DNA from 2 places in the Clavibacter davisi genome. Region 1 is predicted to be linked to the other one. Evidence: predicted binding sites of a transcription regulator. Region 1 holds the regulator's gene; the other holds the start of a gene.

The links. Region 1 encodes LexA, which represses DNA repair genes until DNA is damaged. Its sites were predicted from a motif close to TCGAACANNTGTTCGA; they were not measured.
Region 2: the regulator LexA is predicted to act here: its motif matches at 1,840-1,855, upstream of ACU4ZT_RS07990 (DUF6504 family protein).

What each region holds. Positions count from the first base shown of each region.
Region 1 is NZ_CP199882.1:2,234,693-2,240,562, reverse strand. Features, by position in the region: gene miaA (tRNA (adenosine(37)-N6)-dimethylallyltransferase MiaA) at 1-536, shown strand, start outside; gene dapF (diaminopimelate epimerase) at 546-1,424, shown strand; gene ACU4ZT_RS10570 (class I SAM-dependent methyltransferase) at 1,476-2,090, opposite strand; gene hflX (GTPase HflX) at 2,132-3,694, shown strand; gene lexA (transcriptional repressor LexA) at 3,768-4,448, opposite strand; gene ACU4ZT_RS10555 (hypothetical protein) at 4,810-5,214, shown strand; gene hisB (imidazoleglycerol-phosphate dehydratase HisB) at 5,324-5,870, shown strand, end outside.
Region 2 is NZ_CP199882.1:1,678,511-1,684,380, forward strand. Features, by position in the region: gene ACU4ZT_RS07980 (LCP family protein) at 1-611, shown strand, start outside; gene pnuC (nicotinamide riboside transporter PnuC) at 658-1,356, opposite strand; gene ACU4ZT_RS07990 (DUF6504 family protein) at 1,473-1,799, opposite strand; gene ACU4ZT_RS07995 (aldo/keto reductase) at 2,052-2,918, shown strand; gene ACU4ZT_RS08000 (App1 family protein phosphatidate phosphatase) at 2,983-4,080, opposite strand; gene ACU4ZT_RS08005 (SOS response-associated peptidase) at 4,120-4,851, opposite strand; gene ACU4ZT_RS08010 (ABC transporter ATP-binding protein) at 5,042-5,870, shown strand, end outside.

The sequences.
Region 1 (5,870 bases):
AGCGCGAGCTCGTCGAGACCGGTCCGGGGATGCTGCACCGTCGGCTCCGCGAGGTCGATCCCGCGGCCGCGCAGCGCATCGGCGCCCACAACGGCCGACGGCTGGTCCGGGCCCTGGAGGTCGCCGAGATCTCCGGTGCCCAGCCGGCGCGCGAGACGGCCGAGCCGCAGGCCTGGCACCCCGCGCGCATCCTGGCCCTCACGCTCCCGCGCGAGGAGCTCGTCCCGCGGCTCGACGCGCGCGTCGAGGGCATGTGGGCCGCCGGCCTCGTCGACGAGGTGGCCGGGCTGCTGCCCGCGGGTCTCGCCGACGGCGTCACCGCGTCGCGGGCCATCGGCTACGCGCAGGCGGCGCGACAGCTCGCGGGCGAGATCACGGAGGCGGAGGCCGTCGAGGAGACGCGCGCGCTGACCCGCCGGTACGCCCGTCGACAGGTGTCCTGGTTCGGCCGCTACACCGAGGCGGTGCGGCTCGATGCGCGCGACGACCAGCTCCTGGCGCAGGCCCTCGACGCCCTCCCGGTGACGCGCCCGTAGGCTGGCGGCATGGCAGACCTGCAGTTCACCAAGGGACAGGGCACGGGCAACGACTTCGTGCTGTACGCCGATCCCGCGGGCGAGATCCAGCTGACCGACACGCAGGTGCAGGCGCTCTGCGACCGCCACTTCGGCATCGGCGGCGACGGCACGATCCGCGCGGTCCTGTCGAGCCGGATCCCCGAGGGCCAGGCGGCCCTCGCGGAGGACCCCGACGCCGAGTGGTTCATGGACTACCGCAACGCGGACGGCAGCCCTGCGGAGATGTGCGGCAACGGCATCCGCGTGTTCACGCTCTTCCTCATCGAGAACGGCCTCATCGAGCTGCCGCCGGGCCGCACCGTCCCCATCGGCACCCGCGCCGGCGTGCGCGAGGTGCAGCGCAGCGGATCCGGCTTCCAGGTCGACCTCGGACGCTGGGCCCTCGCCGGCGGCGAGCCCCTGGTGCGCGCCAAGGACCTGCAGGTGGCCCGCCCCGGCCTCGGCATCGACGTCGGGAACCCGCACGTCGTCGTCGCGCTCTCCAGCGAGGACGAGCTCGCGCAGGCCGACCTGGGCTTCGTCCCGCAGCTCGATCCGGAGCCCGCGGGCGGCGTGAACGTCGAGCTGGTCGTCCCCGCGGATCCGCTCGTCGTCGACGGCATCGGCCACATCACGATGCGCGTGCACGAGCGCGGCAGCGGCGAGACGCTGAGCTGCGGCACGGGCGCGGTGGCCGCCGCCCTCGCGACCCGGCACTGGGCGGGGGCGGCGGCCCCGCACCAGTGGCGGGTGCAGGTCCCCGGCGGCGTGCTCGGAGTGCGCATGTTCCCGGCGGAGGACGGCGAGCACGTCGGCCTGTCGGGTCCCGCGGAGCTGGTGTTCGACGGCGTCGTCGCGCTGGCCTGATCGTCGCAGCGGCCCGGCCGTCGTCGTCGGAGCGGAGAGCCGGCCCGTGCCCTAGTCGTCGGCGCGGTGGACGCGCAGCACGCGGAAGCCCTTGTCCGACGCGGCCCGCGTGGTCTCGAGCCCCGCGGGCAGAGCATCGACCAGCCAGCGCTGCAGGGAGTCGGATCCCAGGTTCCGCTGCACCACCAGCCACGCGTCGGCGCCGTCCGCGAGCCGAGGCAGCCAGTGCGTGAGGATCCCGTGCAGGGCCTCCTTGCCCACACGGATGGGCGGGTTCGACCACACCGTGGCGAACGCGAGGTCGGCGGGAACATCCTCGGGCAGCACCGCGTTGACGTTCTCGAGACCGAGGGACCGGGCGTTCGCCCGCGTCAGCTCGAGCGCCCGCTCGTTCACGTCGACCGCCCACACCGTGGCCGACGGCGACCGCATCGCCAGGTCGAGCGCCACCGGCCCCCAGCCGCAGCCCACGTCCAGCAGATGGCCCTCCGCCGGAGGCGTCGGGACGTTGCGCAGCAGCACCAGGGTGCCCTGGTCGACGTGCTCGGGGCTGAAGACGCCGCCCGCGGTCTCGAGGTCGACCGTCCGTCCGCCCAGCTCGACCGTGATGGTGCGGGTGCGCAGGGGGCCGGCCGGCGACGAGGAGAAGTAATGCGCGTCGGCCATGAACGGGACGATACCGGACGCCGACGCTACGATGGGAGCACATGATCACGCACGACGAGCACGACCAGCCCGCGGACCCGACGACGACGTCCACCGAGAGCACCGCCGGGGACGACGTCGTCGCGCGCGTCCTCGCCCGGGCGGAGAACCGGTCCGCCGGCTACGCCCTCTTCCGCGGATCCGGCGCGCAGGCGCTGTCCGCGGCCCCCGACACCGAGCAGGGCTTCGACGGCGACCAGTCCGAGCGCGCGGACCGCCAGGCGCTGCGTCGCGTCGCCGGCCTGTCGACCGAGCTCCAGGACGTCACCGAGGTCGAGTACCGGCAGCTGCGCCTCGAGAACGTCGTGCTGATCGGCGTGTACTCGCAGGGCTCCGTCGACGACGCCGAGAACAGCATGCGCGAGCTCGCGGCTCTCGCCGAGACAGCGGGCGCCGTGGTCCTCGACGGCCTGCTGCAGCGCCGGCCCACCCCGGACCCCAGCACCTACTTCGGCAGCGGCAAGGCCGAGGAGCTGCGTGCGCTCGTCGCCGCGGTCGGTGCCGACACCGTCATCGCCGACACCGAGCTCGCCCCGAGCCAGCGGCGCGCGCTCGAGGACGTGGTGAAGGTCAAGGTCATCGACCGCACCGCCGTGATCCTCGACATCTTCAGCCAGCACGCCAAGAGCCGCGAGGGCAAGGCGCAGGTCGAACTCGCGCAGCTGCAGTACCTCCTTCCCCGCCTCCGCGGCTGGGGTGACTCGATGTCGCGCCAGGCCGGCGGCCAGGTCGGCGGCGCGGGCGCGGGCATGGGATCCCGCGGTCCGGGTGAGACGAAGATCGAGCTCGACCGCCGACGCATCAACACGCGCATGGCGAAGCTGCGCAAGCAGATCGCCGGGATGAAGCCCGCGCGCGACACGAAGCGCGCCAACCGCGACCGCAACGCCGTGCCGTCGGTGGCCATCGTGGGATACACGAACGCCGGCAAGTCGTCGCTGCTGAACCGGGTGACGAAGGCGGGCGTGCTCGTGGAGAACGCGTTGTTCGCCACCCTCGACGCCACGGTCCGCAAGACCGAGACCGACCAGGGGCAGCTGTACACGCTGGCCGACACGGTGGGCTTCGTCCGCAACCTGCCGCATCAGCTGGTGGAGGCCTTCCGCTCGACGCTGGAGGAGCTCGCGGACTCCGACGTGCTCGTGCACGTCGTGGACGCGTCGCACCCGGATCCGGCCGCGCAGCTCGCCACCGTGCACGAGGTCATCGCCGAGGTCGACGCGTCGGGCATCCCGGAGATCGTGGTGTTCAACAAGAGCGACCTCGCGTCGGACGGGGACCGCGTCGTCCTCCGCGGGCTCGCCCCGCAGGGCGTGTTCGTCTCCGCCCGCACGGGCGAGGGCGTCGAGGAGCTGCGTCGCCGCATCGCCGAGCTGCTGCCGCAGCCGACCATCGAGGTCGACCTGCTGGTGCCGTTCGAGCACGGCGAGGTCGTCGCGATGCTGCACGACGGCGCGAAGGTGCTCGAGACGTCCTACGTCGAGGACGGGACGCGCGTGCGCGCGCTCGTCACGGCGGAGCAGCAGGCGCAGGTCGCCCGGTACGCCGTGGTGCCCACCGCCTGATCCGCGACTCCCCGCACGCACGAGAGCGGCCGATCCCCTCGGGGACCGGCCGCTCTCGTGCGTCGTGCGGGCGTCAGACGGAGCGCATGACCGCCACGACCTTGCCGACGACCTCGGCGAAGTCGCCGAGGATCGGCTCGAAGGCGCTGTTGCGGGGCAGCAGCCACGTGTGGCCGTCGCGCTGGCGGAACACCTTGACGGTGGCCTCGTCGTCGAGCATCGCCGCGACGATGTCCCCGTTCTCGGCCGTCTTCTGCTGGCGCACGACGACCCAGTCGCCGTCGCAGATGGCCGCGTCGATCATCGAGTCGCCGACGACGCGCAGCATGAAGAGGTCGCCCTTGCCCACGAGCTGACGGGGGAGGGGGAAGACCTCCTCGACCATCTGCTCGGCGGTGATGGGGATGCCGGCCGCGATGCGCCCGACCATGGGCACCATGGCCGCGTCGCCCACGGGCGTCGACGGCTCGCCGCTCTCGGCGGCGCCGCTGCCGGGGAGGTCGATGAGCACCTCGAGGGCGCGGGGCCGGTTCGGGTCGCGCCGGAGGTAGCCGGAGAGCTCCAGCTGGTTGAGCTGGTGGGTGACGCTGGAGAGCGAGGCGAGGCCCACGGCGTCGCCGATCTCGCGCATGCTCGGCGGGTAGCCCTGGCCGGCGATGGTGCGCTGGATGAACTCCAGGATCGAGATCTGCTTGTCGCTGAGGCTCTTGCGGCGCCTCGTCGCGCCGCCTCCCGCCGCTCGCTCGTCCGTCATGCCACGGCCCGCCTCTCGTCGCCGACGCCCTCCGCGGCGCGTCGACCCGGCGGGGCGACGCCCTCGCGAGGGCGATGTCGGTGGTGCCCGGTGGAATGGAGACCAGGCACTCGAAACTGTATCCACCCGGGGCACCTCGTACAAACACCTGTTCGAGCGTGTCGCGGCCGACGATGCACGATCGGGGCGATGGGGGCTTGCGGAGCACCGCCTTCGAATGTATGTTCGGAACACAGCTTCGCATCCGGCTCTCCCGGCCGAGAGCCGGGTGCGAGCTGCCGGACCCGCATCGCATGCCGTACCGCACTGCACCGCCGGGCGCGTCGCATCGACGCCCCACCGTCTCGCACGAGAGGTCACCATGAACACCGCAGCCCCCGCCGCCACTGTCAGCGCACCCGCACCCGTACCCGCCGCCGCATCCATCGCCGTCGCGGAGGCCGCCGTCGCGCCGCGCACGCGCCTGCGCATCACCCGTCGAGGCCGCGTCGTCCTCACGGCGCTCGTCGCCATGCCCCTGGCGCTGGGCGTCGGGCTCGTGGCCCTCAACGGCGGCGCCGCCGTCGCGTCGAAGGACGCCGCGGCCGCGCCCCTCGAGTACGTCACCGTCTCGAGCGGCCAGTCCCTCTGGGACCTCGCCGAGGAGATCGCGCCGTCCTCCGACCCGCGCGATGTCATCGCCTCGCTGGTCGACCTCAACCGGCTGCCCACGTCGGACGTCTCGGCGGGCCAGCAGCTCGCCGTGCCGGCGCAGTACGCCCGCTGATCCCTCCTGGCGCCCCCGCACGCGGGCGACGGCAGGCGGGGCCCGCTCGTCTCCCGGTGGCGGCCGGGAGCGAGCGGGGGAGTCGGAGCCGCTCGGTAGCATGGAGGGCATGAGCACCCTCGCGCGCACCGCGCACGTCACGCGGCAGACCAGCGAGTCCAGCATCGAGCTCGAGCTCGACCTCGACGGCACCGGCGCCTCCGAGATCAGCACCTCGGTCCCGTTCTACGACCACATGCTCACCGCCTTCGCGAAGCACTCGCTCACCGACCTGAAGGTCACCGCCACGGGCGACACGCACATCGACGTGCACCACACGGTGGAGGACGTGGGCATCGTCCTCGGCCAGGCCATCCGCCAGGCGCTCGGCGACAAGGCCGGCATCGCGCGCTTCGGCGACGCGCTCGTGCCGCTCGACGAGGCGCTCGTGCAGTCCGTCGTCGACATCTCCGGTCGCCCGTTCCTCGTGCACTCCGGCGAGCCCGCCGGGTTCGAGATGCACCTCATCGGCGGCCACTTCACCGGATCCATGGTCCGTCACGTCTTCGAGGCCATCACCTTCCACGCGGGCCTCACCGTGCACGTCACCGTGCTCGGGGGACGCGACCCGCACCACATCGCCGAAGCCGAGTTCAAGTCCTTCGCCCGCGCGTTCC
Region 2 (5,870 bases), 560 kb from region 1:
ACGCGGTGCAGTTCCTCCGCACGCGCTACGGCGTGGGCGACGGCAGCGACATCTCGCGCATCGGCAACCAGCAGGTCTTCCTCAGCGCGCTCGTCCGCACGATCAAGAGCGCGGACACGCTCACGAACCCGGCGAAGCTCTACGGCATCGCGCGCGCCGTGGTCGACAACATGCAGCTCTCGACGTCGCTCGCCGACCTGGACACCCTCGTGTCTGTGGCGCTGACCTTCAAGGACATCCCGCTCGACGACGTCGTGTTCCTCCAGTACCCGGGCGCGGTCCTCGCCAACGGCCGCGTGCAGCCGGACGAGGCGGCGGCCGCGCAGCTCGTGAGCCTGCTCGCCTCCGACGCGGACTTCTCGCTCGGCCAGCCGGCTCCGAGCGACGATGCCGGCAGCGTGCCGGGCAGCAGCGTGCCGGGCGCGGGGACCCCGACGCCGGCCGCCGAGGCCGCGCCGCCTGCCGAGGGCGCGCCGCCCGCCGAGGGCGCGTCGCCCGCCGAGGGCGCGTCGCCGACGACGCCGCCCACCCCGACCTCGGAGGTGCTCGACCCGAGCATCACCGGGCAGACGGCGGCGCAGAGCACCTGCTCCAACGGCCAGGGCCGCTGACCGCGGGCTCGCCGACCGGGGGATCGCCGACCGGGCCGACCTCGACCTAGCGCTCGGCGGGCGCCTCGACGACGCGCGGATCCGGGAACGCCGTCTCGACCGCGGGCGCCGCGGTGCCGCGGGCGCGCATCCACACGAAGAAGCCCGTGAGGGTGAAGGCGCCGTAGAAGACGTACATGAACGCGGACGCGTAGTACCCGGCGCCCACGAGCAGCGGCACGCCGACGAGGTCGACCGCCACCCAGATGAGCCAGAACTCGACCCAGCCCTTCGCCATGCCGTAGGTGGCGAGGAGCGAGCCGACGAAGATCCAGGCGTCGGCCCACACGGGCTCGTAGGAGCCGAGCGCGCGGAACAGCGGCGTGAGGAGCGCGGTGCCGCCGACGAGCGCGACCACGAGCAGCGCGCGCTGGCGGCCGGACGCCCAGCGCGGCACGACGGGCGCGCCGCCGTGGCGGGCCTGCTGCCAGCGGTGCCAGCCGTAGACGGACACGGCGATGAACATGACCTGGCGCCCGGCCTGGCCGAGGAGGTTCACGGGGTTCGGCGTGCCGAAGACGGCGCCGAGGAAGACGGTGAAGAGCAGCACGTTGCCGACGATGCCGACGGGCCACGCCCACACCCTCCGGCGCATGCCGCCGAGCGCGCTGGCCAGGCCGAACAGGTTGCCGACGATCTCGCGCCAGAGCACGACCTGGTCGCCGATGCGGAGCTGCGCGTCGAACAGCCACTCGAGTGCCGCCATGCCGGGTCCCTCCGTGCGCCGCGATCCGGGTGACCGCGTGCCGGCGCCGTGCGCGGCGCCGAGGGGTCCAAGGCCGGGACGCCGTCGGCTATTCCCCGCGTCACCCACAGCCGCGCTCAGGCGAACAGGCGCGTGTCGAGCTCCTCGTCCGACGCCGTGACGAGCGACCACCTGCCGCGCCCGTCGACGCTCAGGTCGAAGGACCCGTCGACCCGGCGCGCTCCCGTGGTGAGCGGCACGGCCTCGACGCGCCACATCCGGAGCTCGAGCAGGTGCCCGCTCGCGCCGCGGGGCGCGCGGCCCGTGCGCTGCCACCAGTCGACCCGCGCGATCCACCGCTCGGGCGAGCTGACGACGCCGTACACGACGCCCCGCCAGGTGAACCGCAGCGGCGAGCCGTCTCCCGAGAGCTCGACCTCCACGTCCTCGTCGATCCGCATCATGCCGCTCCTCCCGTCGTCGCGCCGGCCGCGCCTCGTGCGTTCGAACGGGTGTTCGAACGTCTGGTCCGAGTGTAGGAACGCGCGCCGACATCCACGAGGGGAGCGGGCGGATCCGCCTCACCCTCCACCGGAGCCTGAGGGTCTCGTGCTCGTCACGTGCATCGGGCATGGATCCGGCGACCCGTGCGTTGGCACCAGGGTCCCGAGGGCGGCAGACGCCTCCCTCGTCATCGACACCCGAGGAGGGTCCACATGACCGACACCACCACCGCAGCCGGCGCATCCGGCACGTTCACCATCGGCGGCGACCTGCCCGTCGTCCGTCTCGGCTACGGCACCATGCAGCTGACCGGCGAAGGCGTCTGGGGCGCCCCCGCGGACCCGGCCGAGGCCGTCCGCGTCATCCGCCGCGCCGCCGAGCTCGGCGTCACGTTCTTCGACACCGCCGACTCCTACGGCCCGTTCGTCGCCGAGGAGCTCCTCAAGGAGGCGCTCCACCCGTACGCCGATGACGTCGTCGTCGCGACCAAGGGCGGGCTCACGCGCCCCGGCCCCGGCGACTGGCGCCCTGTCGGCCGCCCCGAGTACCTGCGCCAGCAGGCCGAGCTGAGCCTCCGCCACCTCGGCCTCGAACGCATCGACCTGTACCAGCTGCACCGCATCGACCCGGCCGTGCCGCTGGAGGACCAGATCGGCGTGCTCAAGGAGCTGCAGTCCGAGGGCAAGATCCGCCACATCGGCCTGTCCGAGGTCTCCGTCGACGATGTGAAGGCGGCGCGGGAGATCGCCGAGATCGTCTCCGTGCAGAACCTCTTCAACCTCGCCAAGCGCGACGCCGAGCCGCTGCTCGAGTACGCCGAGGCCGAGGGCCTCGCGTTCATCCCGTGGTTCCCGCTGGCGACCGGCGAGCTCGCGAAGGACGGCGGCCCGCTCGACGCCCTCGCGAAGCAGCACGACGCGAGCCCGTCGCAGCTCGCGCTCGCCTGGCTCCTGCGCCGCTCGCCCGTGATGCTGCCGATCCCCGGCACCAAGTCGGTCGGGCACGTCGAGGACAACATCGCCGCGGCGGCCATCGAGCTCACCGACGACGAGTTCCAGGCGCTCACCGACGCCGTCTGATCCACCCGCACGCGCGAGGGCCCCGCAGGAGATCTCCTGCGGGGCCCTCGTCGTGGTGCGGGGACTAGGTGCCGATGCGGGTGCCGGAGTCGTCGGCGAGGCCGAGGTCGTCGAGCTGGGCGAGGAGGCTCGCGCCGTCCGGGGCGTAGACCCACGGGACGCTGCTGTCGAGCGCCCGCTCCTCGGCCTTGGCGCGGCCGCCCGCCAGCACGGCCTCGCCGGCGCTGAGCTGGCGGATGAGCACGACCTTCACGTTGTCGGGGTTCCGCTCCGCGAACTCGCCGTAGAGCAGCTCGTCGTGCTGGCCGTCGTCGCCCGCGAGGATCCACTTCACGCGCGGGAACTCCTCGGCGAGCCGCTGGAGGTTCAGCCGCTTGTGCTCCATGCCGCTGCGGAACCAGCGGTCGACCGTGGGACCCCAGTCGGTGAGGAGGATCGGGCCCGGCGGGTACAGGTTCCGCGACAGGAAGCGGGTGAGCGTCGGCGCCACGTTCCAGGCGCCGGTCGAGAGGTACAGCACGGGCGAGCCCGCATGCCGCACGCGCAGGCGCTCGTAGAGCACGGCCATTCCGGGCGTGGGGGTCCGCGCGTGCTCGTCGAGCACGAACGTGTTCCACGCGGCGAGGAAGGGCCGGGGGAGCGCGGTGACCATGACGGTGTCGTCGACGTCGCTGAGGATCCCGGTGCGCACGTCGTCGCCCACGATGAACACCGGGGCCTCGACGGTCTCCGACCCCTCGGAGCGGATGCGGATGGTGTGCCACCCGCTCGGCAGCGCCGCCTCGACGACCGTGTCGACGACGCCGCCTCGGTCGGCCCGCACGTGGTGCTCGGTGCCGTCGATCTCGACGACCACGTCGACGTCGGTGAGCGGCACGCTGGTGAAGCTCCGCCAGCCGCGGACGACCTTGTCGCCGGCCAGCGCGCGCTTGCTCTTCGGGTCGGTGAGGAGGACGCGGCAGAGCACGCGCACCCACCGGACGGATCCGTAGCCCGCGTACGGGATGACGGTCGGCTGGAGGCCCCGCTTGCGGGCGCGGCCCTCGCGGATCTCGTGGATGCGGTCCTCCATGCGCGCCGCCCGGTGCAGGACGGGTGCGGCGGCGGGGGACTCGAGGAGCGTGCGGGTCGCGTGCTTCTTCTTCTTCGAGGAGGGGGCCACGCGCTCAGTCAAGCAGACCCGGGCGGAGCGGGACGCCCATCACACCGGGCGGGCGAGCGCCGCGGTGTCCGGCGCGCCCTGGTCGACGCCGGGGCCGACCTCGTCCATCGCGAGCTCCTCGATGACGTCCTCGGCCTGCGCGGCCACCGCGCGTAGCAGGTCGGGCGAGCCCTCCGCCGTGGGGTCGAGCCACTCCTCGACGACGTCCGGCGACAGCACGACGGGCATCCGCTCGGCCAGCGCCTCGACCGTGCCGGCCGCGGGCCGGGTGAGGACGGCGCAGCTCAGCACCCAGCGGGCCGGGTCGTCGGTGGCGCGCGACGGATCCCGCCACCACTCGTACAGCGCCGCGAGCAGCACGACGCCGTCACCCGCGCCGACGAGGTAGGGCGTGCGGAGCCCGTCGTCGGTCTCGTGGTGCTCGTAGTAGCCGGAGACGGGGACGGCCGCGCGCCGGGAGACGAGCGCCGGCAGGAGCTCGGGCCGGGAGGCGAGGGACTCGGCGGGGACCTCGGCGAGCGGCGGGACCTGGTCCGGCCCCGGGGATCCGGCCGGGACGAGGCCCCAGCGCGCGGACTCGAGCCGGCGGACGGGCACCTGGTCCTCCGTGTCGCCCTCGGCGCGGCGGGGGAGCGTGTCCACCAGGACGGCGACGCGCTGGCCCGGCTGGATGCGCCAGGAGGGTGCGGGCACGGCGTCGCCCGCGTGGTCGACGTCGAGCAGGGCGACCAGGTCGTCGGCGGACAGGGCCCGGGCGAGGATGCGCGTCATGCCCTCCATCCTGGCCGACGCCCCGGATGCCCGGGTCCCCGGCCCGCGTCCGGTGGGCTGTCCGGCGAGCGTCCATTTGTTACGAAGTGGCGTCAGGGGAGCCGCCGGTGCGGCCGAACCGCGGCGGGCGTGGTTCGCTGGTGTGCCTGGCAAGTGTCGATTCGTAGTGCCTACGAGGAATGAGCCACCCATGATCGAGTTCCACCACGTCCGCAAGCAGTACCCGGACGGCACGCTCGCGATCGAGGACTTCAGCCTCGTCGTCCCCTCGCGGACCACGACGGTCCTCGTCGGGTCCTCGGGCTGCGGCAAGACGACACTCATGCGCATGATCAACCGCATGGTCGATCCCACGAGCGGCCGCATCGAGATCGACGGCACCGACATCGCGACCCAGGACGCCGTCAAGCTCCGCCGCAGCATCGGCTACGTGATGCAGAACTCGGGCCTCCTGCCGCACCGCAGGGTCGTCGACAACATCGCGACCGTGCCCCGCCTCACGGGCGTCGACAAGCGGAAGGCGCGCGAGGACGCGCTCCGGCTCATGGACACCGTCGGCCTCGACCGCTCGATGGCCGACCGCTACCCGTCCCAGCTCTCCGGCGGTCAGCAGCAGCGCGTGGGCGTGGCCCGCGGGCTCGCGGTCGACCCGAACATCCTGCTCATGGACGAGCCGTTCGGCGCCGTCGACCCGCTCGTGCGCGACGACCTGCAGCAGGAGCTGATCCGCCTCCGGACGCAGCTCGACAAGACCGTCGTCTTCGTCACGCACGACATCGACGAGGCCTTCCTCCTCGGCGACCAGGTCGTGATCCTCGAGAAGGGCGGCCGCATCGCCCAGCAGGGCACGCCGCAGGAGATCCTCTCGGCCCCGGCGAACGACTTCGTCCGCGACTTCGTGGGCGCCGACAAGGGCAAGCGCGCGCTCCACCTCGAGGACACCGGCACGGGCCGCGTGCTCGTCGACCGCGACGGCCGCCTCGTCGGCGTGCTCGACGACGAGGACCGCGCCGCCCGGA